DNA from 2 places in the Streptomyces sp. NPDC001914 genome. Region 1 is predicted to be linked to the other one. Evidence: predicted binding sites of a transcription regulator. Region 1 holds the regulator's gene; the other holds the start of a gene.
What was found. The regulator HspR, encoded in region 1, represses chaperone genes until heat shock. The targets are predictions, from matches to a motif close to TTGAGNNNNNNNNNCTCAA.
Positions count from the first base shown of each region.

Region 2: the regulator HspR is predicted to act here: its motif matches at 3,783-3,801, upstream of lon (endopeptidase La).

Region 1 covers NZ_JBIASW010000005.1:343,126-357,732, reverse strand. Annotated here, with positions in the region: gene ACFYYF_RS17170 (hypothetical protein) at 1-1,520, opposite strand, end outside; gene ACFYYF_RS17165 (ABC transporter ATP-binding protein) at 1,517-2,242, opposite strand; gene ACFYYF_RS17160 (hypothetical protein) at 2,398-2,757, opposite strand; partial or broken gene ACFYYF_RS17155 (LuxR family transcriptional regulator) at 3,405-3,548, opposite strand; gene ACFYYF_RS17150 (sugar ABC transporter substrate-binding protein) at 4,271-5,398, opposite strand; gene ACFYYF_RS17145 (hypothetical protein) at 5,577-5,882, opposite strand; gene ACFYYF_RS17140 (heat shock protein transcriptional repressor HspR) at 6,028-6,480, opposite strand; gene dnaJ (molecular chaperone DnaJ) at 6,488-7,675, opposite strand; gene grpE (nucleotide exchange factor GrpE) at 7,709-8,368, opposite strand; gene dnaK (molecular chaperone DnaK) at 8,365-10,209, opposite strand; gene ACFYYF_RS17120 (MraY family glycosyltransferase) at 10,357-11,472, opposite strand; gene ACFYYF_RS17115 (heterodisulfide reductase-related iron-sulfur binding cluster) at 11,738-14,014, shown strand.
Region 2 covers NZ_JBIASW010000002.1:896,715-911,321, reverse strand. Annotated here, with positions in the region: gene ACFYYF_RS09055 (MarR family transcriptional regulator) at 1-106, opposite strand, end outside; gene ACFYYF_RS09050 (lysozyme) at 404-1,222, shown strand; gene lon (endopeptidase La) at 1,346-3,760, opposite strand; gene ACFYYF_RS09040 (hypothetical protein) at 4,074-4,352, shown strand; gene ACFYYF_RS09035 (spermidine synthase) at 4,945-5,625, shown strand; gene ACFYYF_RS09030 (response regulator transcription factor) at 5,739-6,476, shown strand; gene ACFYYF_RS09025 (HAMP domain-containing sensor histidine kinase) at 6,539-7,675, shown strand; gene ACFYYF_RS09020 (multifunctional oxoglutarate decarboxylase/oxoglutarate dehydrogenase thiamine pyrophosphate-binding subunit/dihydrolipoyllysine-residue succinyltransferase subunit) at 7,957-11,766, shown strand; gene fxsT (FxSxx-COOH system tetratricopeptide repeat protein) at 11,912-14,607, opposite strand, start outside.

The sequences.
Region 1 (14,607 bases):
GAGCACGACAGACCGATCTCTCGAAGGGCGGTGCAGTCACCCATGATCTCAACCCGGTCGCCCGCCTGCCGCACACCCAAAGGCAGGGCACCCGACGGAAGCTCGCTCTCGAAATTCCGTACCCGATCACCCACTACGTAGGGGGTGACTCTGAGGACCGTCGTCCCCACTCGCTTCTGTGTCTCCATCGCACTCTGCGTGAACTCCCCGAACACTCCTGTCCACAGCTGCGTCTGGGCGGCAAGTCCAATGGCGATCACCATGGAGGCCACCAGCCTCGACACCGAACGCGACCCGACACCCAGTCGGCGCCCGGAGACCAGAAGCCCCGGAGCACCGACCCGCCGACCGATACTCGCCATGAGCGGACCCAACCACCCCACCCCGGCTCCGATGACCGCGGGAAGAGTCGCAAGTACCACGATGCAACCAGTGACGTAGACAGGTATCCGAAATTCAAGAGGAGCGAGTTCCGCACCTCGCACGGTGACCAGCAATGCGAAGGGAAACACCCATGGAATCCACCCTCTGCGACCCGATACGTAGGTCGGCCTGGTTCCGCCCGAACGCCGATGGCCGGGCTGAAGGACAATCGCCAGGAAGAGCACCGCGATCGGAACACCTGTCAGGCAGAGCAACAGCTCTGGCCACGCGTCACGAGCATCCTCCTTCGAGAGGATGAACTCCACGAGAGGGTAAGACGAATCCAACACGAGTGTGATCGATGCGCTCAAAGCCGCGATACCTGCTCCAAAGGCAACAGGGAGCGCCGCCTCGCCGAGCGTGAAAGCCAGCCTGACTCTCCTGCCGGCGCCCAGTGCTCCGAGCAGTGCCGTTCGCCTGTCCCGAGCAAATGCTCCCACACGTGCCGCGATGACCACCAGGAGAGCCGCCGGGAGAAGAATCAATCCGGCGTATCCGGCATAGAACTTCTGGGCTCCGAAATTATGAATACTTTCTCCGACGAAACCGGCAGATGCCTCGGCACCGAAGCCGCTGATCTCGAACATCTTGGATCGATCGAGCATCTTGGCGCTGGGCCGGACATAAACGAAGCGCTCTGCCGGCGCTTCGAGGCCGGCAGGACGTATGACTCCACCGAAACGCCCGAACTCCTGGAAGACGCCATCGCTCCCATTGGCCTTCAACAGAGCGGGTGACAACACCGCCTCTCCCGGATCAGGCCAGCGAGAGAGACCGGGGGGAAGGGGTGCATCGTCGCCTATCGGCTCGATGTACACGACATCGAACGCCATGTTCCCGATACTTGAGGTGGTCGGCGCCCAGAGCGCCCGGGGGGTCTCGCGCGGGTGGGCAGCAATCAGCCGGGGGGATCGTGCGACGCTGCGTTCTGCGCGGGCATCAAAAGAGGCCGAGGCCAACACCAGGCCACTTGCCGCAAGGGACAACAAAGACGTGGCCAGAACAAGGGACCAGAAGCGAACCCGCCCTGCCTCCGCTGCAAGGGCGGTCGCGCGTCCCATGCGCAGCAACTGACGGAACAGCCCTCTGTCACTCACGCGCCTTCCCCCGTCGCCGCAACCTCCGTACCGGCTGCCAGCCGACCTCCGTCAAGTCGGACTCGCCGATCCGCGCGCTGCGCAACGCTGGCGTCATGTGTGACCACTAGGAGGGCACAGTCTCGTTGCCGTGGCACGCTGTACAGCAGTTCAGCAACGGCGTCACGATGCATAGGGTCAAGTGACCCTGTCGGTTCATCCGCGAGGAGCAGAGCGGGATCGTTCATCAATGCCCGTGCGACTGCTGTTCGCTGCCGTTCACCGCCGGACAACGTCGCAGTGGCAGAACCCTCGGCCGGCACACCCAGCTCATCCAGCAGCTCAGCCGCACGCGCGTAGGCCTCACCGGTCTTCTTGCCTGCCAGGAGACCCGCCAGGGCCACATTCTCCAAAGGAGATAATTCTGGAAGCAACTCGCCGAACTGGAAGACCATTCCGACGTTTTCCCGGCGATGCCGGGCGAGCTCGCGTGACGACAGCCCGCGCTGGTCGACGCCCGCAATGCGCACCGAGCCGGCGTCTGGTTCGACAAGACCGAGGATGCACGTCAACAAGGTCGTCTTCCCACTGCCGCTGGCCCCCGTCACAGCAACAGACTCGCCCGCAGCGACGGACAGACGGACCCCTGTCAGCAGTGACCGGCCAGGCAGACCGTAGTTGAGATCCTCGACTTCGAGCACAACGCGCTCGGTGTAGCCGCCCACTTGCACCTCCAGAGAGATTTCCACATTGCTTGTCCGCCCCGAGCCCCGTCGACGAACAGCACCGTGGGTCCGACTCGCTGAGTAGACTCATGGCGCAGGGAGGGGTGGCGGCCGCCAACACCGGCCGCCACCCCTCCGGCTCTCCGAGGTGGGTCAGCCACGAACTGCGGCGGCTACTCGACCCAACCGCTGCAGGAGTCGGGCCAGTTGTTGTACACCTCGCACACCTGCATCTTGAAGATGGTGGAGTACTTACCGCTCTCCACGGTCCAGGCGTTCCCGTCGTTGTCCTCGAAGTACCTGTCGCCGTAGGCCTGCTTGTTCCACAGGGTGAGCTTGTCGCTCGGGTGGGCGGTCCTGTAGTACTCGGCCTTCACGTCATGGCCGTCGTCCTGGGTGTCCTGGAGGTTCATGACCGTGGCGGACTGTTCGGTCCAGCCACGGGCACCGCCCCGACTGGCCGAGAGCGCGAACGCCGGTGACGCTCCCGCGATGGCGATCACGGTGAGCACACCAACCGCAGCCCGTCTCATCCCTCTGCCGCTCATTGCACCTTCCTTCTTTCGTAGGAGGCCTGTCAGCTCATGCGCAGGCTCGTACTCAGTCCCCGCGTCGTGCGGGGGAAGAGCCCCGGTCGCGCTGGCCACAAGCGACCGGGCAAGGAACAGTGAAGCGTCAGGGGATCCCCTTCTCACACCCCTCTTCCGACGGGTTCGTGCACTCCCATCCCCCATCAGGAGGGTCGGCGCTCATCTGCCCAACGCGCCGTTTGCTCCTTGGGGGTCCCTGGTCGGCAAGAAGGCACGGATGAACGGTGCAGAGTCCGCGTCTCAGGAATCAATCGCAGGCCTGAGCCACCGTCGGCATCCGCAAGTCCTGGTCGCACCCCTACAGAACGACATGGACCTGCCGATCCCTGCCTGGGGGCATGCGCTGCTCCACGATCACGGTGCAACCCATCCAGCCCGTCAGGGCGTGGGCGATCCGGGCATCGATCCGCTCTCACTCACTGCCGCCGAGGCCCCGTGATCGTCTCGGCGATCGCGAAGCCCCCGGCAGGACCCTTCTGGGGATCGCGATCGAGCGCCCGGGGCCGTAGAGTGCGTGGCCGGCCCCCGTGGCGAGCGCCCAGTAGCGGTCGCCGTACGACCAGTACCACCGCTCGGTGAGTAGTTGACGAGGCCAGTTCCAGCAGGCAGGGAACCGACTCGGCGTCCTCGCGGGGCACCCGGCCCCGCCGCACGGCCCGGGAGTACACCCGGTCACCCGCATCGCACAGCCGGTCAGCGCCGTGCGGATGCCTGTCCGTCCCGTGCCCGGCCATCTCCCACCCCTGGCTCCAGCTCCAACCCCTGGCGTGAGCCCCGCGTCAGGGCGTCCTCCGCAGCGCAACTATGCGCGGACGCGTCCGGCATCGCAACAAGGCTGTGCGGCCCGGGAGCGTCCGTTCGCCCTGGATCGCCCGCATAAATCCGGACCTCCGCCGCGGCCCTTGCAACAAGCTGAAGGCCCCGTCCGCCCGGCCCTCCGGAAGCCCTCCCCGAACCCCGGCGCCGACTCCTCACCTCTCCCCCCGGAGGACCCAACTCGGTTCACGGCAAGGGGACTTGAAACGATCAGCCGCACCGCACCCGCCCTCACCCGCGCGACCCCACCCACGGAAGCGGAACCTGAGCTTCCCCCACCAGTGGTACCGGAAAGTTCACACACCCTGTGGATCGCGTCGACCGGCGCCCGTCGCACAGGCCCGTCGCGCAGGCCCGGCGACGGAGGCGAGGGGATCACGCCGGAGGGGGCGCACGGCCGCGGAGAGGCGCCGTCAAGGGCACGGGGCGCCGGAGTGGGCAGGCGCGGGCGCTCGGGCGCGCAGGAGGCCGTACAGCGCTCCCACGGGGGCGCGGCGCCCCTGAGGGGCGATTCCCGGGCCGGGACAGCGGAACGGCCCCGGGCGGAGATGAGCGCCGGGAGCGCGCATCCGCCGGCGGGGCCGGAACCGACTGGTCCTCGCCCGGCCGTCTCGGTGCCGAGACGGCCGGGCGGGGCGTTCTACTTGATGCCGAGCGAGTTGCAGAGCGACTTGTAGGGCGCCGTGCAGATCTTGTTGACGGCGTAGATCCCGTCCTGGACGACCGTATCCTGGATGTTCTCCTTGGTGAGCGCCACCACGGGCACGAGCTGGGACGGGATGTCCTTGTTCGTGGGGCTGCTGACCTTGTCGCGGGTGAGCGCGTCGAACTCGATCGAGCGGCCCTGCACCCGGGCGACGGCCATCTCGGCGGCCGCGTTGGCCTCCTGCGGGTACGACTTGTACACGCTCATGTACTGGTCGCCCTTGATGATCCGCTGCACGGCGATGAGCTCGGAGTCCTGGCCGGTCACCGGCGGCACCTTGCTGACACCCGCGGCCTTGAAGGCGTCGATGACCGCGCCCGCGATGCCGTCGTTGGCGGCGTAGACACCGGCGATGTTGCTCAGCCCGACGGCCTGGATGGACTTCTCCATGTTGGCCTTGGCGTTGACCGGGTTCCAGTCCTTGGTGTCGTACTGGGCCGCGATGATCACCTTGTCCTCGAGCTCGGACTTGGCGCCGGACTTGAACTGCGCGGCGTTCGGGTCGGTCACCGAGCCGTTCATCATGATGATCTTCTTCGAGGCCGAGTTGGTGCCCAGCGCGGCGATGAGCGCCTTGCCCTGGGTCTCGCCGACCAGCTCGTTGTCGAAGGAGATGTACGCGTCGATCGGGCCCTGCGCCAGGCGGTCGTAGGCGATGACCGGGATCCCGGCCTCCTTGGCCTTGCGCACGCCCTTGGCGATCGTCACCGAGTCGACCGCGTCCACGAGGATGACGTCGACCTTGTCGTCGATCATCTGCTGCATCTGGCGGAGCTGCTTCGCGGCGTCCTGCTCGGCGTTCAGGTAGAGGACGTCACCCTTCTTCTCGGTGAGCTTCTGCACCTGCTCCCGGATGATCGGGTAGTCGAACTTCTCGTAACGGGTGTTCGCCTTCTCCGGGAGGAGCAGGCCGACCGTGATGTCGTCGCCCTTCGTGGCGCTGGCCGAGCTACTGCTCCCGCCGAAGGCCCCCATGCCGCAGCCGGTGAGGGTGGTGAGAGCGGTGGCGGACGAGGCCACGGCTATGACGGTACGGCGCAGGCCGGTGTTACGAGTCTTCACATCAGGTGCCTTCCGGGCGAGGTTGCAGCATTGCGACCCAGGTGGCTGAAAGCCAACGCGTTCGATCACCTCAGCGTCAAGGAGTAACCACTTAACGAGATGGCAACGGCGTTTCGTGTTCCACAAGTGAACGCGACGGGAAAAGACTACGCCCATCCACCGACCGATCCCCTCAGCTTCACCTTCTGTCATTCACACGCTCGGCCAACTTGCGTTCACAGGAGTCGTCGGCGCCGACGGTTTTTAACCGCTGTTGACGATCCGTGATCCGGAAAGAACGCGTGCACAGAGCCCCGGCACGCGGGACGCCGCCCCTTCGGCCCGCGCGCCCGCCACGGGCGGACGGGCGGCTCACCGCGCCGGGCACGGCGGCCTCCGCAGTGACCAACCGCACACCGCCCGCCCATAAAAGGCATTTCCACCGCAAACACCACTTCTGATGATTACGCCCGAAATTCAGGTACTGCACGTCGATTTCGCCCATTGGGCGACGGAACGAACAGCGCATTCGCCTACAAAATCGTCACTTCTCCCGGCGCCGGGCCGGCGATCCCGACGCCCGGAACACGCGAAGGGGTCCCGCGTTCCGGACGGACCGCGGGACCCCTTCGGGTGAGAGCGTGAAAGAACTACTCGGACGCCCGCTTGGGGCGCCACACCACCAGCGCGCTGGTCTGCTGGACCTCCTGGTACGGGACCAGGTCGCGGCGGTAGGAGGCGTGCACGGCGGCCTCGCGCTGCTGCATGGCGGCCGCGGCGCCGTCCAGGGCCGACTCCAGCTCCGCCACGCGGGACTGGAGCGCGGCGACCTGGTTCTCCAGTTCGATGATGCGCTTGATGCCGGCGAGGTTGATGCCCTCGTCCTGCGACAGCTGCTGCACCGTGCGCAGCAGCTCGATGTCGCGGGCCGAGTAGCGCCGGCCCCGGCCGGCCGTGCGGTCGGGGGAGACCAGACCGAGCCGGTCGTACTGACGCAGGGTCTGCGGGTGCAGTCCGGAGAGCTGGGCCGCCACCGAGATGACGTAGACCGGGGTCTCCTCGGTCAGTTCATAGGGGTTGCGTCGACGACCGGTCGTGTCCATGGCTCCGTCATGCTCCCTTCGCGGCCTGGAACAGATCCGCCCGCGGGTCCTCACCCGCGGTCGCCTCGCGATACGCCTCCAGCGCGTCACGAGCCTTGCCGGACAGGTCCTGGGGGACCGTCACCTCGACGGTGACCAGGAGGTCGCCCCGGGTGCCGTCCTTGCGGACCGCGCCCCTGCCCCGGGCGCGCATGGTCCGCCCGTTGGGCGTGCCCGGCGGCAGCTTCAGCGTCACCGGCGGGCCGCCCAGCGTCGGCACCTTCACCTCGCCGCCCAGCGCCGCCTCCGCGAAGGTGACGGGCACGGTGACGGTGAGGTTGTCGTCCTTGCGGCCGAAGACCGGGTGGGCGTCGACGTGGACCGTGACGTACAGGTCTCCCGCCGGGCCTCCCCGCTCTCCGGGAGCGCCCTTGCCGCGCAGCCGGATCCGCTGGTTGTCGCTGACGCCCGCGGGGATCCGGACCTGCATCGTGCGGGACGACTTGGCCCGCCCGCTGCCCGCGCACTCCATGCAGGGGTGCTCGGCGATCAGGCCGCGGCCCTTGCAGTCCGGGCAGGGGTCCGTGAGCGAGAAGCCGCCCCCGGAGCCCCGCGCGACCTGCCCGGTGCCGACACAGGTCGGGCACACGCGCGGTGTGCCGTTCTTGTCGCCGGTGCCCGAACAGGCCTTGCAGGCCGCCTGGGAGGTCATGCGCAGCGGAACGGTCGCGCCGTCCACCGCCTCCGTGAAGGAGAGGGTGACCTCGGTGTCGATGTCCTGGCCGCGCCTGGGCTGCGTACGCGTGCCCGTGGTGGCGCCGCCGCGGTTGAACAGGCCGCCGAAGACGTCACCTATACCGCCGCCGAAGCCGCCGGCCCCTCCCGCTCCCTGGCCCTGGGCAGTGCCTCCGAAGAGGTCGCCCAGGTCGAAGTTGAAGTTGCCGCCGCCGGCGCCGGGACCCGGCCGGAAGCCACCACTGCCGAAGAGGGCACGCGCCTCGTCGTACTCCTTGCGCTTCTTCGGATCGCCGAGTACGTCGTTCGCCTCGGAGATCTCCTTGAAGCGCTCCTCGGCCTTGGCGTTGCCCTTGTTGGCGTCCGGGTGGAACTCACGGGCGAGCTTCCGGTACGCCTTCTTGATCTCGGCCTCGGTGGCGTCCTTGGGGACGCCGAGGACCTTGTAGAAGTCCTTCTCGATGAAGTCCTTGGTGCTCATCCCCGACGTCCCTCCTCCCTCGTCCGTTCAAGCTCAGCCCTCGTCCGGGCCACCGCTCTCCTTGTCATCGGCCGCCTCGGCCGAGTCCTCGGCCTTGACCGTCTGCGCTCCGGGCTGCGGCTCGGCGACGGCCACCCGCGCGGGGCGGATGGTGCGTTCGCCGAAGCGATACCCCGGCTGCAGAATCGCCACGCACGTCGTCTCCGTGACGTCCGGCGCGTACGAGTGCATCAGGGCCTCGTGGATCGTCGGGTCGAAGGGCTCGCCCTCCTTGCCGAACTGCTGGAGCCCCATCTTCGCCGCGACGGTCTCCAGGGATTCGGCGACGGACTTGAATCCGCCGACGAGCTCCCCGTGGTCCCGCGCGCGGCCGATGTCGTCGAGCACGGGCAGGAGTTCGGTCAGGAGGTTCGCGATGGCGATCTCCCGGACCGCGATCCGGTCGCGCTCGATGCGGCGGCGGTAGTTCTGGAACTCGGCCTGGAGCCGCTGGAGGTCCGCGGTGCGCTCGCTCAGAGCCATGCGCGCCTGGTCCAGCTGGGCCGTCAGGCCGGCCAGTTGTGCTGCTGCGTCCCCGTCCGGGGCCGCCGCCCCCTCCGCAGAGGGGGTGGCGGTCTGCGGCTCGGCGTCGTCAGAGGTGGCGCCGGAAGGGACGTCGGGCTGCTCTTCGAAGCCCGGGGTCTCCTCCGTCACGCGGCACCGTCCCGGCGGTCCTCGTCGACGATCTCGGCGTCGACGACGTCGTCGTCGGCCTTCGGGGCCTCGGCACCGGCGGCGTCGCCACCCGCGGCCTGGGCGGCCTGGGCGTCGGCGTACATGGCCTGGCCGAGCTTCTGCGAGACCGCGGCGACCTTCTCCGTGGCGGTGCGGATCTCGGCGATGTCCTCGCCCTTGAGCGCGGCCTTCAGCTCCTCGACGGAAGCCTCGACCTCGGTCTTGATCTCGCCGGGGACCTTGTCCTCGTTGTCCTTGAGGAACTTCTCGGTCTGGTAGACGAGCTGCTCGCCCTGGTTGCGGGTCTCGGCGGCCTCGCGGCGGGCGTGGTCCTCCTCCGCGTACTTCTCGGCCTCCTGGCGCATGCGGTCGACCTCGTCCTTCGGCAGCGAGGAGCCGCCGGTGACGGTCATCTTCTGCTCCTTGCCCGTGCCGAGGTCCTTCGCGGTCACGTGCATGATGCCGTTGGCGTCGATGTCGAAGGCGACCTCGATCTGCGGGACACCGCGCGGGGCCGGCGGCAGACCGGTCAGCTCGAACATGCCGAGCTTCTTGTTGTACGCCGCGATCTCGCGCTCGCCCTGGTAGACCTGGATCTGCACGGAGGGCTGGTTGTCCTCGGCGGTGGTGAAGATCTCGGACCGCTTGGTCGGGATCGTCGTGTTCCGCTCGATGAGCTTGGTCATGATGCCGCCCTTGGTCTCGATACCAAGCGACAGCGGGGTCACGTCGAGGAGCAGGACGTCCTTGACCTCACCCTTGAGGACACCGGCCTGGAGGGCAGCGCCGATGGCGACGACCTCGTCCGGGTTCACGCCCTTGTTGGCCTCGTTGCCGCCGGTCAGCTCCTTGACGAGCTCGGCGACGGCGGGCATACGGGTGGAGCCGCCGACGAGAACGACGTGGTCGATCTCGGACAGCTGGATGCCGGCGTCCTTGATGACGTTGTGGAACGGCGTCTTGCAGCGCTCCAGGAGGTCGGCCGTCAGCTGCTGGAACTGGGCGCGCGTGAGCTTCTCGTCCAGGTGCAGCGGGCCCTCGGCGGAAGCCGTGATGTAGGGCAGGTTGATCGAGGTCTCGGTGGACGAGGACAGCTCGATCTTGGCCTTCTCGGCGGCCTCGCGCAGACGCTGGAGCGCCATCTTGTCCTTGGCGAGGTCCACGCCGTGGCCGGAGCGGAACTGCTGCACCAGGTAGTCGACGACGCGCTGGTCCCAGTCGTCACCACCGAGGTGGTTGTCACCGTTGGTGGCCTTCACCTCGACGACGCCGTCGCCGATCTCCAGGAGGGACACGTCGAAGGTGCCGCCACCGAGGTCGAAGACGAGGATCGTCTGGTCGTCCTTGTCGAGGCCGTACGCCAGGGCGGCGGCGGTCGGCTCGTTGACGATACGAAGGACGTTGAGGCCGGCGATCTCACCGGCTTCCTTGGTCGCCTGACGCTCGGAGTCGTTGAAGTACGCCGGGACGGTGATGACCGCGTCGGCCACCTTCTCGCCCAGGTACGCCTCGGCGTCGCGCTTCAGCTTCTGCAGGATGAAGGCGCTCATCTGCTGCGGGTTGAAGCTCTTGCCGTCGAGCTCGATCTTCCAGTCGGTGCCCATGTGACGCTTCACCGAACGGATCGTCCGGTCCACGTTGGTGACCGCCTGGCGCTTGGCGACCTCGCCGACGAGCACCTCGCCGTTCTTCGCGAAGGCGACGACGGACGGCGTGGTCCTGGCGCCTTCGGCGTTGGTGATGACGGTGGGCTCGCCGCCTTCGAGAACGCTGACGACGGAGTTAGTCGTGCCCAGGTCGATGCCGACCGCACGTGCCATTTCGATTCCTCCAGCAATGACTTGAGTGGAACGGACTCAAGTGTGCACGACGTCCGCCTTCCGGTCAACAGACCTGAGTCGTGGGGGCTCAACTCTTATCCGTTCCTTACACGCATGGAGCCTCTGACCTGCGATTCTCTCGCTGCGTCAGTGCACCTTCACCGCTCCCGGAGCCTCCGGACGGGGACGCCCGGGACGCCCCAGCGACCTCGGGGCGGGTCCCCCGGGAGCGGGGATCGCATGCGGACGGTCCCGGCGCGGGCGCACCCCCGGCCGCAGGGCCCCCACGACGGCGACCACCGCCACGGCGCCGGCCACCCACCAGGCGGCCCCCGCCCCCAGCCAGCCGAGATCGATGCACAGCCCCGTGAACGCAGCCGCGAACGCCGCCAGTCCGGTCACGACCATGACCCCCTGCCGGGTGAGCCCCGCCCGCCGCAGCCGGTGCACCAGATGGTCCGGCGCCGGGCGCAGCAGCGGCCGCCCCGCGCGCCGACGCGACACCAGGACCAGGACGGCGTCCGCGGTGGCCACGGCCGTCAGCGCGAAGGCGGCTCCGAGGCCGGGCCCGGCGGGCCGCTCGGCGTGCACCTGCACGACCGCGGAGGCCAGCAGGAAGCCGGCGAACAGCGATCCGCACCGCCCCGGCGCGATCCTGGCCGGGGGCCATCCGTGCATCAGGAAGCCCGTGAGGGCGGCGGCCAGGACGCTGAGCAGCGCCGCGAGCCCGTCCATGAGCTCGGCGGCCGCGCACCCGCTGAGGGCGAACGCGGTGATGACACCGACCGTCCCCATCACTCCGTCGGCGTGGTCCAGCGAGCGGAAGGCGTGCGTGACGAGGACGGTCCAGGCCACCGCCAGCACTCCGGCGGGCGCACCGAGTTCGTCGTAGGGGACGGTCAGCGCGGCGGCGACGGCGACGCCCGCCACGCACACCACCGGGGGCAGGGGCAGCAGGTCGGCGGCGAGGCCCAGCAGGGCGACCGCGATCCCGGCGACCAGGATCCGGCCGGCCTCGGGCCCGAGCGGGGCGGCGCCGGTCCAGTCGCCGGCCCAGCCGACGAGCGCCGTCGCGCCGGCCACGGCGATCCCGCCGAGGAGCGGAACCGGCCTCACCCTCCCGGGTGCCCGCGGTTTCGCGCGGCGCCCGGGAAGTCCCCTCCCTTCGGCCGGGCCGAGGCGCAGGGAGAGCGACCGCAGCAGCGCGGCGAGCGTGGCGGTCAGGAGCAGAGCGGCGATGGCGGCCGTGATTCCGTACAGCACATCGCCAATTTAGGGGTAATTGTCACAGTATTGGGTGAATAACACGATCGGGTTTACGTGTCCTGTCGACCCCGGCCGAAGTGCACCTTGTGCCCGCGCCCCGGGCGCCCACTCAGGCTTCCCTCAGCGACGCAGATCACCGCACCGCTGACTACAGTGCGGCGAAGGAAGTGGGTAGTCTCAGACGGACTGCATAAGTTACCGCTTAGTAATCACCTTCGAGGTCGCCCTCGAAGAACACCTCGCAGGCCCGAGGAGCCCCCGAATGCAACTCGCCGCGATCATTGTGTCGCTGGTCCTGACCGTGGTCGGCGTTGCGCTGCTCGCACGCGCCATCGGTCAGTTCGTCCGGTACTTCAAGCTGGGCCAGCCGGTCCCGGCGGGTGCCCGGACGGACAACCCCTACGCGCGCAGCGTGACGCTGGTCAAGGAGTTCCTCGGCCACACGCGGATGAACCGCTGGGGCATCGTGGGCTTCGCCCACTGGTTCGTGGCGATCGGCTTCCTGACCCTTCCGCCGACCCTCGCCCAGGCCTTCGGCCAGCTCTTCTCGGCCGACTGGACGCTGCCGGTCATCGGCGGCTTCCTGCCGTTCGAGCTGTACATCGAGTTCATCGGCGTGATGACGATCCTCGGCATCGCCGTGCTGATCGCCATCCGCCTGCTGAACCTGCCGTCCCGCCCGGGCCGCAAGTCCCGTTTCGCGGGCTCCAAGGCCGGCCAGGCGTACTTCGTCGAGTACGTCATCCTCACCATCGGCCTCGCCATCTACGTGCTGCGCGGCCTCGAGGGCGCCATCCACCACGTCGACCACTACGAGGCCGCGTACTTCGCCTCGTACCCGCTGGTCCTCGCCTTCAAGGGCCTGAGCGTCACCACCCTGCAGAACCTGATCTACCTCACCGCCATGGTGAAGATCAGCACCTCGTTCATCTGGATGATCGTGGTCTCGCTCAACACCAACATGGGCGTGGCCTGGCACCGCTTCCTGGCGTTCCCGAACATCTGGTTCAAGCGCGAGGCGACCGGCGGGACCGCCCTCGGCGGCCTCCAGCCGATGACCTCCGGCGGCAAGGCCATCGACTTCACCGACCCCGGTGAGGACGACGTCTTCGGCGTCTCCCAGGTCGAGCAGTTCTCCTGGAAGGGCCTGCTCGACTTCTCCACCTGCACCGAATGCGGCCGCTGCCAGTCGCAGTGCCCCGCCTGGAACACCGGCAAGCCGCTCTCCCCCAAGCTCCTCATCATGTCGCTGCGCGACCACGCGCACGCCAAGGCCCCGTACCTGCTGGCCGGCGGCGGCAAGTCCATGGAGGGCGAGGAGAAGGCGTCCGAGGAGCAGCTCAAGGACGTTCCCGCGGCCGCCCTCGCCGAGGCCGAGCGCCCCCTCATCGGCACCGCCGAGGAGAACGGCGTCATCGACCCGGACGTCCTGTGGTCCTGCACCACCTGCGGCGCCTGTGTCGAGCAGTGCCCGGTCGACATCGAGCACATCGACCACATCGTCGACATGCGCCGCTACCAGGTGATGATCGAGAGCGCGTTCCCGTCCGAGGCGGGCACGATGCTCAAGAACCTGGAGAAGAAGGGCAACCCCTGGGGCCTGGCGAAGAAGCAGCGCCTGGAATGGCTCAAGGAGGTCGACTTCGAGGTCCCGGTCGTCGGCAAGGACATCGAGGACCTCTCCGAGGTCGAGTACCTCTACTGGGTCGGCTGCGCCGGCGCCCTGGAGGACCGCGCCAAGAAGACCACCAAGGCCTTCGCGGAGCTCCTGCACATGGCGGGCGTCAAGTTCGCGATCATGGGCGGCGACGAGAAGTGCACCGGTGACTCCGCCCGCCGTCTCGGCAACGAGCCCCTGTTCCAGGAGCTCGGCATGGAGAACGTCGCGGCGCTGAACATGGCATTCGGTGAGGACGACGAGGACGAGTCGACCAAGAAGCCGAAGTCGGCGAAGAAGATCGTCGCCACCTGCCCGCACTGCCTCAACACGATCGGCAACGAGTACCCGCAGATCGGCGGCGACTACGAGGTCATCCACCACACCCAGCTCCTGCAGCACCTCATCGACGAGGGCAAGCTGCTGCCGGTGACCCCGGTCGAGGGTCTGATCACGTACCACGACCCGTGCTACCTGGGCCGCCACAACAAGATCTACACGCCCCCGCGCGAGATCATGTCCGCTGTCCCGGGCCTGCGTCAGCAGGAGATGCACCGCCACAAGGAGCGCGGCTTCTGCTGCGGCGCCGGCGGCGCCCGGATGTGGATGGAGGAGCGGATCGGCAAGCGCATCAACAACGAGCGCGTCGACGAGGCCCTGTCGCTGAACCCCGACATCGTCTCCACCGCCTGCCCGTTCTGCCTCGTCATGCTGACCGACTCGGTCAACGGCAAGAAGAACGACGGCAAGGCCAAGGAGTCCGTCCAGGTCGTCGACGTCGCCCAGCTCCTGCTCGAATCCGTCAAGACGCCGGTCGAGGACGAGCCCCCGGCGGGCGCGGCCGAGTCGGAGAGCGAGCCGGAGCCGGAGCCGGTGAAGTAACCGTCCCGTCCGGACGAGCGTCCGGCACGACTGTCTGAACAGCCGCCTGACCCGGCAGTCAGGCACAGCCGACCGGCTCCGCCCGGATCGGTACGAGCTGCGCCCCCGTGCTCCGCGGAACACGGGGGCGCAGCCGTGCCCGGCCCCGATGAGCACCGCCCCGCAGGCGGAAGCCGCGTACGGAGCCCTCTGGCAGCGGCACCGCCCACGGAACCCTCCGGGGGTGCGGTCCGCGGAGGGTTCCGTGGATGAGGTCCGCGGAGCTTTCCGGGGGTGAGGTCCGTGGAGCCCTCCGGCAATGCCGTTCGCCGAGCCTCTCGGCAGTGCGATCCGCGGGGGCCCGTCGGCAGTGCGGTCGGCCGGGCCCGCCGGGAGCAGTGCCCGCCGGGAGCAGTGCCCGCCGGGAGCAGTGCCCGCGGGGATCAGTGCCGTCCGGGGAGCCCTCCGGCGGTGCGTTTCGCGGGACCCACACGGCACAACCGAACTCACGTACAACCCTTGCCCCCCGCCGACGGTCTCCTGTTCGCCGATCGGTCGGTGAACCGCCGTACAACTCCCGGCAAACACGGACGACCGGCTCCCTATTGACCGGG
Region 2 (14,607 bases), on a different contig from region 1:
AAAGGAACTCGCGGTCCCCGACGTCGCGCGTCACGGGCCGGTCCACACCATTTCCCGACACGCCGGATTCGACCGGACGTCCGCCGTCGTTCCCGCCCTCGTGCACGTCAGCACCCCTGACCCGGTTTCCCGATCCTGAAAGTTTCTGCCAGAACTCACCGTTGCCGCAGCTCCGCCAGTATTTCGCAGGCGTAGACCAACGGCAGCCTCCGGCCCCTCTTCCCACGCCGTCGTCTACGTGCGTAGCTTCTTTATCAGACACCTTTACTGGCATGCGCACGCCACTCCCAGGCCGACGACGACCTGATCCCCCCGGGGCACGCATGCCCGCGCTCTCCCCCCACCGAGCTCCACCGAGCTCCCCCAGGGCTCCGGAGCTCCCTCGCCCTTCGGAGGCACGCACATGTCCGTGCACAGATCCGGAACGGCCCGCCGCCTGCGTGTGCTCGCGGCCGGAACCCTGCTCGCCGCCTTCTCCCTCCTCTCCACCCTCCCCTCCTCCGCCGCCGACGTCCCCGCCCGGGGCACCGCCCGGATGGGCATCGGAGTCGTCGCCCACGACGGTCAGGGCGGCACGCCGACCACCGGCAACGCCACCCAGACGGAAGGGGTCGACGTCGCCGGCTACCAGGGCAACGTCGCCTGGTCGACGCTGTGGAACAGCGGAGTCAGGTGGGCCTACACCAAGGCGAGCGAGGGGACGTACTACACGAACCCGTACTTCGCCCAGCAGTACAACGGCGCCTACGACATCGGCATGATCCGCGGGGCGTACCACTTCGCGACCCCCGACACCACGACGGGCGCCACCCAGGCCAACTACTTCGTCGACCACGGCGGCGGCTGGTCGGGCGACGGCAAGACGCTGCCCGGCACCCTCGACATCGAGTGGAACCCGTACGGGGCCGCCTGCTACGGGAAGACACAGAGCGCGATGGTGAGCTGGATCAGCAGCTTCCTCAGCCAGTACAAGGCCAGGACCGGCCGTGACGCGGTGATCTACACGGCCGCGAGCTGGTGGACGCAGTGCACCGGAAACTACGGCGGCTTCGCCTCGGCCAACCCCCTGTGGATCGCGCGGTACGCCTCCGATCCGGGGACGCTCCCGGCGGGCTGGGGCTACTACACGATGTGGCAGTACACGTCGTCGGGACCGACGGTCGGGGACCACGACAAGTTCAACGGCGCCCTGGACCGGGTCAAGGCCCTCGCCACCGGCTGACCGGCACCCGCCCGGGCCCCCGCCGGGGGCGGGCACACCCCCGCCGTACGGCGCGGGCGCAGGGCACGGCGAAGGCCCGGGCCTCCCTCACGGGACCCGGGCCTTCCCTTCCGGCGGCGTCCGTCACGCCGCCACCGGAACCTCCGGCACGGCACCGTTCGTCGCCGGCGCCAGTGCCAGCTCCAGGACCTGGCGGACGTCCGTGACGGTGTGGACGTCGAGCTTCTCCAGGACCTCGGCCGGGACGTCGTCCAGATCGGCCTCGTTGCGCTTGGGGATGATCACGGTCGTGACACCCGCCCGGTGCGCGGCGAGCAGCTTCTGCTTCACCCCGCCGATCGGCAGGACCCGCCCGGTCAGCGAGACCTCACCGGTCATGGCCACGTCCGTGCGGACCAGCCGGCCCGACAGCAGCGACGCCAGGGCGGTCGTCATCGTGACACCCGCGCTCGGGCCGTCCTTCGGGACCGCGCCCGCCGGGAAGTGGATGTGCGCGCCACGGTCCTTCAGGTCGCCGACGGGGAGTTCGAGCTCCGCGCCGTGCGAGCGCAGGAAGGAGAGCGCGATCTGCGCCGACTCCTTCATCACGTCGCCGAGCTGGCCCGTGAGGGTCAGACCGGCCGCGCCCGTCTCCGGGTCCGCCAGCGAGGCCTCCACGTAGAGGACGTCACCGCCCGCTCCCGTGACCGCCAGACCGGTGGCGACACCCGGCACCGCCGTGCGGCGCTCGGCCGGGTCCTGCGCCGACTCGGGCACGTGGTGCGGGCGCCCGATGAGCTCGCGCAGATCGGCGTCGGTCACCGTGAACGGCAGCTCCCTGCGGCCCAGTTCGTGCTGGGCCGCGACCTTGCGCAGCAGTCGGGCGATGCCCCGCTCCAGGTTCCGCACGCCCGCTTCCCGGGTGTACTCCCCCGCGAGCTTGCGCAGCGCGCCCTCGTCGAGGACGACCTCGTCCTTCTCCAGACCGGCCCGCTCCAGCTGACGCGGCAGCAGGTGGTCCCGGGCGATGACGACCTTCTCGTCCTCGGTGTAGCCGTCGAGGCGGACCAGCTCCATACGGTCGAGCAGGGCCTCCGGGATGGCTTCCAGGACGTTGGCCGTGGCGAGGAACACGACGTCGGAGAGGTCGAGTTCGACCTCCAGGTAGTGATCGCGGAAGGTGTGGTTCTGCGCCGGGTCGAGGACTTCGAGCAGCGCCGCCGCCGGGTCGCCCCGGAAGTCGGAGCCGACCTTGTCGATCTCGTCGAGCAGGACCACCGGGTTCATCGACCCGGCCTCCTTGATGGCGCGGACGATCCGGCCGGGCAGCGCGCCGACGTACGTACGGCGGTGTCCGCGGATCTCGGCCTCGTCGCGGACGCCGCCGAGGGCGACGCGGACGAACTTGCGGCCCATGGCGTGCGCGACGGACTCGCCGAGCGAGGTCTTGCCGACCCCGGGCGGGCCGACGAGCGCGAGCACGGCACCGCCGCGCCGGCCGCCGACGACTCCGAGACCGCGCTCGGAGCGCCGCTTGCGCACCGCGAGGTACTCGGTGATCCGCTCCTTCACGTCTCCCAGACCCGCGTGCTCGGCGTCGAGCACGGCCTGTGCGCCCCTGATGTCGTACGCGTCCTCGGTCCGCTCGTTCCACGGCAGCTCCAGGACGGTGTCGAGCCAGGTCCGGATCCAGCTGCCCTCGGGCGACTGGTCACTGGACCGCTCCAGCTTCTCGACCTCCTTGAGGGCGGCCTCGCGGACGCTCTCGGGAAGGTCGGCGGCCTCGACCCGGGCGCGGTAGTCGTCGGACTCGTCCTCGCCGTCCTCACCCTTGAGGTCGCGCAGCTCCTTGCGTACGGCTTCGAGCTGGCGGCGCAGCAGGAACTCGCGCTGCTGCTTGTCGACGCCCTCCTGGACGTCCTTGGCGATGGACTCGGCGACGTCCTGCTCGGCGAGGTGCTCGCGGAGCTGTTCGGTGGCGAGCTTGAGCCGGGCCACCGGGTCGGCGGTCTCCAGCAGCTCGACCTTCTGTTCCACGGTGAGGAACGGTGAGTAACCGGAATTGTCGGCAAGGGCGGAGACGTCGTCGATCTGCTGCACCCGGTCCACGACCTGCCAGGCGGCGCGCTTGCGCAGCCAGCTCGTGGCCAGAGCCTTGTACTCCTTCACCAGGTCGGCGACCCGGCCGGGCAGCGGGTCGGGCACGGTCTCCTCGACCCGGGTGCCCTCGACCCACAGTGCGGCACCGGGACCGGTGGTCCCCGCGCCCACCCTCACGCGCCCGCGCCCGCGGATCAGCGCGCCCGGGTCGCCGTCGGCCAGCCGGCCGACCTGTTCGACCGTGCCGAGCACGCCGGTGCTCGCGTAGGTCCCGTCGATGCGCGGCACCAGGAGTACCTGGGGCTTGCCGGGCGTTGAACGGGCGGCGGACTGGGCCGCCTCCACCGCGGCGCGCACATCGGGATCGTTCAGATCGAGCGGAACAACCATTCCGGGCAGCACTACCTCGTCGTCGAGCGGCAGCACGGGCAGGGTGAGTGATGCGGACGTCGAAGCCATGATCTCCCCTTCGGCATTCAAGTTGAGCTATGTCGACTCAATGCACGGGGGCTCCGCAATGTTCCCCGGCCGCCGTTCGCTCTGAGCGATCGCTTGCCTGCCGCTGATCCGCGGGGGAAGTCCGCCACCGGTCCGCGGGGAACTGGGGGCTCGACCGGGGACTCCGCCACCTGTCCGGCGTCCGGGAGGAAGTCCTCAACCGATCAGCAGGGGATGTCCACCGTCGATCCGCGGGAGATGCCCGCCGCCGAACCGCGGGAGATGTCCCGTCGCCCGGGATGCGGGGTGGCCGTCCGCCTCGGATCGTGGAGGCATGAACCATCACCTCGCCCAGAACAAGCTCGACATCGACACCCGGCTCGTCACGACCGGCGCCGTGCTCACCGCGGCCGGCGCAGTGGTGGCGTGCACCGGCATGGTCATCGCGGCCGCCGCCGTGTTCGCGGCGGGCCGGCGCATGATCCGCGCCATGGACGTGCCTCCGTCGCAGGTGGCGGCCATGAAGTGGCGGCAGGCGAAGGAGGCCTCCCTGGCGGGCGTGCAGGCGTGGCAGACCGCCTCCGACTCCCAGAACGGCGCGCCCGTCCGTTGACCGCCCTCCCTCCGACGGCTCAACGGGCCGCCTCCCGTCCGCCGGGACGAGGAGAAGGCCCGTGAGCCGCGAAGGGGGGCCGCGGCGACCGGGTCCGAAGCCCCGGGCGGAACCGCCGGCCCGCAATACCCTCCGCCCCCCGGCGACCTCCGACCCGTGCCGCCCCCTGCCCGCGACGGCTTCCGGCCGTGGCCATCTCTGGCCCGCGACCATCTCCGAGCCGTGACCATCTCCGGCCCGCAACCACCTCCGAGCCGTGACGACACCGGGGAAGGGGGGCAGCAGTCGGCTCCCGAGTCCCGGGCGCGACCGCGGGCCCGTGACGGACTCCGGGCCGCGGTGGACTCCGGGCGGCGGCGGACTCCGGGCTGCGGCGGACTCGGGACCGCGACGCCCTCCGGCCCGCAAGGCAAGCACCCTCCGGCCGGTGACCACTTCCAGCCCCCATGACTCCGACCACCTCGGGCCCGTGACGGCCTCCGGCCCGGGGGTGCGTCAACCTTGGGTGAAGCGTCGTCACCCCGGGGGCCGAGGGAGCTGTCCTGCGGGAATTCCCGCGACCCGTACAGGTGAAAATGCCAGGATGGCGGCCATGACCGCCCCCTCGTACGAGACTCCCGAAGTCCTCGACCGCCGCCAGGGCCCGTACGGCGAGGTCGTCCTGCGGCGTCACGGCGACCTGCTGCAGATCATCGCCAACGGGTGCTTCCTGATGGACACCTCCGACGGGCGCTCCGAGCGGCTGCTCATGGACGCCGCGTACGACGCCCTGGACGGGCGCCCGGAGCCGAGCGTGCTGATCGGCGGGCTCGGCGTCGGGTTCTCACTGGCGCACGCCGCGGCCGACCGGCGCTGGGGGCGCATCAGTGTTGTCGAGCGCGAACGGGCGATCATCGACTGGCACCGGGCCGGGCCCCTCGCCTCGCTCTCGGCCCCGGCGCTCGCCGACCCGCGCACGGAGATCGTCGAGAGGGACCTCGTCGACTACGTCAATGAGATCTCCAACACGTTCGACGCCCTGTGCCTCGACATCGACAACGGGCCCGGCTGGACGGTCACCGAGGGCAACGCGGGCCTGTACGGGGCGTCCGGACTGGCAAGCTGCGCAAGGGCGTTGAGGCCGGGCGGCGTCCTCGCGGTGTGGTCGGCGCAGCCCTCTCCGGAATTTGAAGGAACCTTGCGGAATGCCGGATTCCGACAGGTCCGTACCGAAGTAATCCCCGTTGCCCGGGGCGTTCCCGACGTGGTGCATCTCGCGGTGAGGCCTGGATAGCCGAGCCGTACCCACTGCCCGTACCCTGCTTGCCTGACGCGGATCATTCAAGCGTCAAGCGCAGTCATGGGATCACCCCACGGATTCCGGAAAGCACACTTCAGGGGCGGGCGATGGAGCAGACACACACCTCCCAGAACGGCACGGCGGCGACCCCGGGCGCTCAGCGCCGGGTTTTGGTCGTCGAGGACGACCCCACGATCGTCGACGCCATCGCGGCCCGTCTGCGAGCCGAGGGATTCCTCGTGCAAACCGCGGGTGACGGCCCTGCCGCCGTCGACACCGCCGAGGCTTGGCAGCCCGATCTGCTGATCCTCGACATCATGCTGCCCGGCTTCGACGGTCTGGAGGTCTGCCGGCGCGTGCAGGCCGCCCGCCCGGTGCCGGTGCTCATGCTCACCGCGCGCGACGACGAGACCGACATGCTGGTCGGGCTCGGAGTCGGCGCCGACGACTACATGACGAAGCCGTTCTCGATGCGCGAGCTGGCCGCCCGGGTGCACGTCCTGCTCCGCAGGGTCGAGCGCGCGGTCGTCGCGGCCTCCACCCCGCGCAGCGGCATCCTGCGGCTCGGCGAGCTGGAGATCGACCACGCGCAGCGCCGGGTGCGGGTCCGCAGCGAGGACGTGCACCTCACCCCGACCGAGTTCGACCTGCTGGTCTGCCTCGCCAACACCCCGCGTGCCGTACTCTCGCGCGAGCAGCTGCTCGCCGAGGTGTGGGACTGGGCGGACGCCTCCGGTACCCGGACCGTCGACAGTCACATCAAGGCGCTGCGCCGCAAGATCGGTGCCGAGCGGATCCGTACGGTGCACGGTGTCGGCTACGCACTGGAGACCCCGACTCCCTGAGCCGGGACTCCGTAGGTACGTCGGAACCCGTGCGAGCGGGACCTGCGTGAGGGGCTGATGTGATGAGCGGACTCGGAGAGCGGGGACGCGGGCTCGGCGAGCGCGCGTCCGCGGAGCGCAGGAGCTCGGGGTGGGGCGAGGTGCGGCCCTTCTCGATCAAGACCAAGCTGGGCGCGCTGGTCGTCATCTCCGTGCTCATCACCACCGGTCTGTCGATGATCGCGGTGCACACCAAGACCGAGCTCCGCTTCATCACGGTCTTCTCGATGATCGCCACGCTGCTGATCACCCAGTTCGTGGCGCACTCGCTCACCGCGCCGCTGGACGAGATGAACGCGGTGGCCCGGTCGATCTGGCACGGCGACTACACCCGCCGGGTGCGGGACGACCGGCGGGACGAGCTCGGCGACCTGGCCCAGACGATCAACCTCATGGCCGACGAGCTGGAGGCCCAGGACCGTCAGCGCAAGGAGCTCGTGGCGAATGTCTCGCACGAGCTGCGTACCCCCATCGCGGGGCTGCGGGCCGTCCTGGAGAACGTCGTGGACGGTGTCTCGGAGGCCGATCCCGAGACGATGCGCACCGCGCTGAAGCAGACGGAGCGCCTCGGTCGGCTGGTGGAGACGCTTCTCGACCTGTCGCGGCTGGACAACGGCGTCGTACCGCTGCGCAGGCGGCGCTTCGAGGTGTGGCCGTATCTGTCCGGGGTGCTGAAGGAGGCCAACATGGTGGCCTCCGCGCGCGCGGACCTCACCTCGGGCTCCGGCGGCGGCCACACGCGCACGGACGTCCATCTGCACCTCGACGTGTCCCCGCCCGAGCTGACCGCGCACGCGGACCCGGAGCGGATCCACCAGGTCGTGGCGAATCTCATCGACAACGCGGTCAAGCACAGTCCGCCGCACGGCCGGGTGACGGTGCGGGCCCGGCGCGGCGACCTTCCCGAGTCGCTGGCCCTTGAGGTCCTGGACGAGGGGCCCGGCATCCCGAAGTCGGAGTGGCACCGCGTCTTCGAGCGCTTCAACCGCGGCGGGGTGCCCGCGCCGCACGGTCCGGGCAGCGACGGCGGTACGGGACTGGGGCTCGCGATCGCCCGCTGGGCGGTGGATCTGCACGGCGGACGCATAGGTGTGGCCGAATCTCAGCGGGGATGCCGCATCCAGGTCATCCTTCCGGGCCTCCCTTCTCTGCCAAGTTGACGTAGAGTCCGAACCGGAGCCACAAGATCCACCGCTGTCGCCCGGTGCGTACACGTGTGATCAGGCACAGGGCCGCGTGAAGCACGCCGCGACCCGTGGTCGACGTACCCATTCTGAACCGGAACCTCGCTTGTTTCCCGCCATTTCCATGGGCGAAACACGGATTCCGATGTGACTTACGCGACGTTGGACGGGCCCGGCCTGACCTTCTCGGCCAGGGAGGCGTAGCCTTTATTCCCGCTGTCCATCACCTTGCGAAGCGGAAGAGGGCGGTTAGCGCCGTGTCGCCACAGTCCCCCAGTAACTCGAGTGTCTCGACCGATGACCAAGCCGCCGGGAAGAACCCCGCGGCCGCCTTCGGTGCCAACGAGTGGCTCGTCGACGAGATCTATCAGCAGTACCTCCAGGACCCGAATTCGGTAGACCGAGCCTGGTGGGACTTCTTCGCCGATTACAAGCCGGGGGCGCCCGCCGCCTCGGCTCCGGCGGGTACTGCGGCCGCGGGGGCCGCAGGGACCACCACCACGGCCGCTCCGGCCGCTCCGGCGGCTCCCGTGCCGCCCGCGGCGCGCCAGGCTCCTCCCCAGGCCCCGGCCGCGCCCGCGCCCGCTCCGGCCGCCGCTCCCGCGGCTCCGAAGCCCGCCGCCGCAGCGCCGGCTCCCGTGAAGGCCGCTCCGGCCGCCGCCGCGAAGCCGAAGGCCGCTCCGGCCGCCGAGGCGCCCGAGGGCCCCGAGTACGTCACCCTGCGCGGTCCCGCCGGTGCCGTCGCGAAGAACATGAACGCCTCGCTGGAGGTGCCCACGGCCACGTCCGTGCGCGCGGTCCCGGTGAAGCTGCTCTTCGACAACCGCATCGTCATCAACAACCACCTGAAGCGCGCCCGGGGCGGGAAGATCTCCTTCACCCACCTCATCGGGTACGCGATGGTGCAGGCCATCAAGGCCATGCCGTCGATGAACTGGCACTACGCGGAGAAGGACGGGAAGCCCACCCTCGTCAAGCCCGCGCACGTCAACTTCGGCCTCGCCATCGACCTGGTGAAGCCCAACGGCGACCGCCAGCTCGTCGTCGCGGGCATCAAGAAGGCCGAGACGCTGAACTTCTTCGAGTTCTGGCAGGCCTACGAGGACATCGTCCGCCGCGCCCGTGACGGCAAGCTGACGATGGACGACTTCACCGGGGTCACGGTCTCCCTGACCAACCCCGGCGGCCTCGGCACCGTCCACTCGGTCCCGCGTCTGATGCCCGGACAGTCGGTCATCATGGGCGTCGGCTCCATGGACTACCCGGCGGAGTTCCAGGGCACCTCCCAGGACACCCTGAACAAGCTCGGCATCGCGAAGGTCATGACGCTCACGTCGACCTACGACCACCGGGTCATCCAGGGCGCCGCCTCCGGCGAGTTCCTGCGCATCGTCGCGAACTACCTGCTCGGCGAGACCGGCTTCTACGACGAGATCTTCGAGGCGCTGCGGATCCCCTACGAGCCGGTCCGCTGGCTCAAGGACATCGACGCCAGCCACGACGACGACGTCACCAAGGCCGCCCGCGTCTTCGAGCTGATCCACTCCTACCGGGTCCGCGGCCACGTCATGGCCGACACCGACCCGCTGGAGTACAAGCAGCGCAAGCACCCCGACCTGGACATCACCGAGCACGGCCTCACGCTCTGGGACCTGGAGCGCGAGTTCGCCGTCGGCGGCTTCGCGGGCAAGTCCCTGATGAAGCTGCGCGACATCCTCGGCGTCCTGCGCGACTCGTACTGCCGCACCACCGGCATCGAGTTCATGCACATCCAGGACCCGAAGCAGCGCAAGTGGATCCAGGACCGCATCGAGCGTCCGCACACCAAGCCGGAGCGCGAGGAGCAGCTGCGCATCCTGCGCCGGCTGAACTCCGCCGAGGCGTTCGAGACCTTCCTGCAGACGAAGTACGTCGGCCAGAAGCGCTTCTCCCTGGAGGGCGGCGAGTCCGTCATCCCGCTCCTGGACGCCGTCATCGACAGCGCCGCGGAGTCCCGCCTGGACGAGGTCGTCATCGGCATGGCCCACCGCGGCCGCCTGAACGTCCTCGCGAACATCGTCGGCAAGTCGTACGCGCAGATCTTCCGCGAGTTCGAGGGCAACCTCGACCCGAAGTCGATGCACGGCTCCGGCGACGTGAAGTACCACCTGGGCGCCCAGGGCACCTTCACGGGCCTCGACGGCGAGCAGATCAAGGTCTCGCTGGCCGCCAACCCGTCCCACCTGGAGACGGTCGACCCGGTCATCGAGGGCATCGTCCGCGCCAAGCAGGACATCATCAACAAGGGCGGCACGGACTTCACCGTCCTGCCCGTCGCCCTGCACGGCGACGCGGCCTTCGCCGGCCAGGGTGTGGTCGCCGAGACGCTCAACATGTCGCAGCTGCGCGGCTACCGCACGGGCGGCACGGTCCACATCGTCATCAACAACCAGGTCGGCTTCACCGCCGCGCCGGAGTCGTCGCGCTCCTCCATGTACGCCACCGACGTGGCCCGCATGATCGAGGCGCCGATCTTCCACGTGAACGGTGACGACCCCGAGGCCGTCGTCCGTGTCGCGCGCCTGGCCTTCGAGTTCCGTCAGGCGTTCAACAAGGACGTCGTGATCGACCTCATCTGCTACCGCCGCCGCGGGCACAACGAGTCCGACAACCCGGCGTTCACGCAGCCGCTGATGTACGACCTGATCGACAAGAAGCGCTCGGTGCGCAAGCTCTACACCGAGTCCCTGATCGGCCGCGGCGACATCACCCTCGAAGAGGCCGAGCAGGCGCTCCAGGACTTCCAGGGCCAGCTCGAGAAGGTCTTCACCGAGGTCCGCGAGGCCGTCGCGCAGGCGCCCGAGGCCCACGTCCCGGACGTCCAGGCCGAGTTCCCGGTCGCCGTGTCCACCGCGGTCTCCCAGGAGATCGTGAAGCGGATCGCCGAGTCCCAGGTCAACATCCCCGACAACGTCACCGTGCACCCGCGGCTGCTCCCGCAGCTCCAGCGCCGCGCGGCGATGATCGAGGACGGCACGATCGACTGGGGCATGGGCGAGACCCTCGCCATCGGTTCGCTGCTCCTGGAGGGCACGCCGGTCCGGCTGTCCGGCCAGGACTCGCGCCGCGGCACCTTCGGCCAGCGCCACGCGGTGCTGATCGACCGGGTCAACGGCGAGGACTACACCCCGCTGCAGTACCTCTCGGACGAGCAGGCCCGCCTCAACGTCTACGACTCGCTGCTCTCCGAGTACGCGGTCATGGGCTTCGAGTACGGCTACTCGCTGGCCCGCCCGGACGCGCTCGTGATGTGGGAGGCGCAGTTCGGCGACTTCGTCAACGGCGCGCAGACGGTCGTCGACGAGTACATCTCGGCCGCCGAGCAGAAGTGGGGCCAGACGTCCGGCGTCACCCTGCTCCTGCCGCACGGCTACGAGGGCCAGGGCCCGGACCACTCCTCGGCCCGCATCGAGCGCTTCCTCCAGCTGTGCGCCCAGAACAACATGACGGTCGCCCAGCCGACGTCCCCGGCGAACTACTTCCACCTCCTGCGGTGGCAGGTGCACAACCCGCACCACAAGCCGCTGGTGGTCTTCACCCCGAAGTCGATGCTTCGCCTCAAGGCCGCGGCCTCGAAGGCGGAGGAGTTCACGTCGGGCCAGTTCCGCCCGGTCATCGGCGACGACTCGGTCGACGCGGCCGCCGTGCGCAAGGTCGTGTTCTGCGCCGGCAAGCTGTACTACGACCTGGAGGCCGAGCGGCAGAAGCGCGGCTCCACGGACACGGCGATCATCCGCATCGAGCGCCTGTACCCGCTCCCGGGTGCCGAGCTCCAGGCGGAGATCGCCAAGTACCCGAACGCCGAGAAGTACCTGTGGGCCCAGGAGGAGCCGGCGAACCAGGGTGCCTGGCCGTTCATCGCGCTCAACCTGATCGACCACCTGGACCTCGCGGTCGGCGCGGACGTCCCGGGCGCCGAGCGCCTGCGCCGCATCTCGCGTCCGCACTCCTCCTCCCCCGCCGTCGGTTCCGCGAAGCGGCACCAGGCGGAGCAGGAGCAGCTGGTGCGTGAGGTGTACGAGGCGTAGGCCTCCGGCACGACAGCATGAAGGGGCCTGGCCCCGAGCCCATGCGGGCTCGGGGCCAGGCCCCTTCGCGCTGGGCGGTACCCGAGACCCGCCCCCGCTTCTCCAGGAAGCCGGACGTCCGCCGTGTACGACGGCTCGGCCGTGTTCAGGTCGTCAGGGGCTCGAAGTCCCAGTACGGACGTTCGCGGGACCGCGCGGCGCGCGTGCGGGGATGGCCGGGGCCCAGTGTCGCCGCCAGATCGTCGAGGGCCCGCGCCTCCAGCCGGTCGGCCTCGGTGCGGTGGCCGGTGGTCCGCAGATCGGCGCAGAGGGCGACACGCGCGGCGAGCGTCAAGGGGTGCGCGGATCCGAGGACTTCGCCCCGCTCGGCCCTGGACAGAGTGTCCCGGCTCATCACGAGTGCCGTCTCGTGATCACCGGTGAGGGCTGCGGAAGCGGCGGCGTTGAGAGCGCAGCCGAGCGCCCAGGGATGGCCCGGTCCGACGGCTCGTGCCATGACGGCCGACGCTCGGCCCGCCAGTACGGCGGACTCCTCCCGTTCGCCGGCCGCGCGCAGGACCAGGGCCAGGTTGGTCTGAGCCCCGGCGACGTACGGGTGTGCCGCGTCGAGCATGCTTTCGTAGCGGGCGACGACGGATTCCATGGTCGTGCGGGCCCCGGCGAGGTCACCGTGCTCGCGCGCGAAGCAGCCGTGGGCGGTGGCGAGGATCAGACTCAGTGGGTCGTCCTCCCCGAGGACCCACTCGCCGCGTGCGCTCAGGGACGCGAACAGGGAACCGGCCTGCGCGAACTCCCCCGCCCGATCGTGGCACATGGCCAGATTGTGCTCGGCGTGCAGCGTCTGCGGGTGATCGCGACCCATCTGTGCGCGGTGCCGTTCCACGCAACGCCGCTGAGCGAGGAGTGCCTCCCGTTCACGGCCCAGCAGGCGCAGGTCGATGGCGCAGGACGTCTCCGAGAGGAGGGTCCAGGGGTGTCCCGTGCCAAGGGTCTGGTAGCGGGCGTGCAGGGTGCTCCGGTCGCTGTCCAGCGCGCCCCCGTATGCGCCGAGCAGGCGAAGCGAGACGGCCAGGTTGTTCCGCGCCGCCAGAACGTCCGGATGGTTCTCGTCCGCGAGGAACTCCTCGTGGGCGTCGCAGACCTCCCGGGACAGCGCGTACGCCTCTTCGTAGCGTCCCAGGGCCCGTAGGTCCGCGGCCAGACCGGCCACGGCGCGCAGATACAGCCGCGGGTCCTCGCCACGGTCCCGGGCACCCCGGTGGCGCTCGGCGGCGGAACGGCTCACGGCCTCGCTGTGCCGGTAGTCGCCCACGGCACGCAGCAGATTCGCGTAGTGGTGGCTCAGGTCCCAGAGGCGCGGATGGTCCTCACCGAGCAGGGACTGCCAAGCCGGGACCGCCTGTTCAGCGAGGTGAAGACCTGTGCCGTACTCGCCCGAGAGATACAGGTGGCGCAGGCAGTCGACGACGAGATCCTGTACGGCGGGATCGATGTCGTGCAGCGAGTCGGCGTATTCCAGGTGAGGGACGATCTCGGCGTAGACCGGCCACGCCTCCGGATCCCCCGGGCGACCCGGGGCTGCTGCGGCGAGCGAGGCGCGAGCGGCGGCGGCGAACCGTTCCGCGGTGTCCACCGGCATGTCCTGACGAACCATCTGGTGCACCATCCGGTGCAGGTACAGAACCGTCTCCCCGGACTCCAGCCGGGCCACGGAGTACTGCGACAGCTTCCGGACGGTCCTGTCCCACAGGTCCTGGTCGCTCACCAGTCCGGCCAGTTCCGTCGGCCGCGCACGCTCCGGCACGCCGCGCAGAAGGCGAACGGGTACGGAGCCGGGCGAGAAGAACGCGCACAGGCGCAGCAGGTCGACGGACTCGGGGACGGTCTCGCGGAGTCGGTCGAGCAGGATCGCGCCGGCCGGGCGGAGAGCGACCGGGAAGTCCGTGGAGGCGGCGAGGAGGTCGCGGTGGGCGCCGCGCTCCAGCAGGGCCATGTACTCCTGGACCGGCAGGTCCGAGTCGTTCAGCCAGCCGGCGGTCTGGTCGAGCAGGAGGGGCAGATCCTCAAGCGCCTCCGCGAGTCGGTACGCCTCGTCCGGGGTGACCCGGGGTGCGCGACGCCGGATGAAGTCGACGGACTCACCGCGTTCGTAGAGCGGAACGTCCAGCAGTTCGACGCCCTGCTGCGCCCAGGCGGAGTTTCGGGTGGTGATCAGGACATGGCCCGTTCCGGTCGGCACCAGATCGGTCACGCCGTTCACCTCGTCGGCGCTGTCCAGGACGAGCAGCCAGCGGTCGTACGGCACGCCACGGCGCAGCGCCTGCTGGACCGCGCGGATGCGCTCGCCGTACCCCTGGCCCGTCGTCAGCCCCAACGCCGTTGCGAGTTGGGCGAGTTGCTCACGGAGCGTGCCGAGCTGGTCGGCGGTCGCCCACCACACCACGTCGTACTCGGAGCCGAATCGGTAGATGTACTCGGCGGCCAGCTGTGTCTTTCCGACCCCCGACATGCCGCGGAGCGCCACCGCACCGGACTCCGTGCCCCGGAGCCGCTCCGCCACGCTGTTGAGCAGCGCGTCGCGGCCGGTGAAGTCGGTGTTGCGCCGCGGCACACCGCCCCACACCGCCGGGCCGTCGGACGGGAAGCGGGGACCCGGCCTGCCGGCTTCTTCGGGGAGCGGTGAGGTCGGCAGGCCCAGCCGCTCCAGCAGGAGCCGTTCGGCATCCTGCGCCCCGCCGCGCGACAGGTCGAGGGGTTCGAGGGCGGCAACCGCCGACGGCAGGGACGCCGTCGTGACCACGACGGCCACGAAACGGTCGGCGTTCGGGAGAACGACCTCCC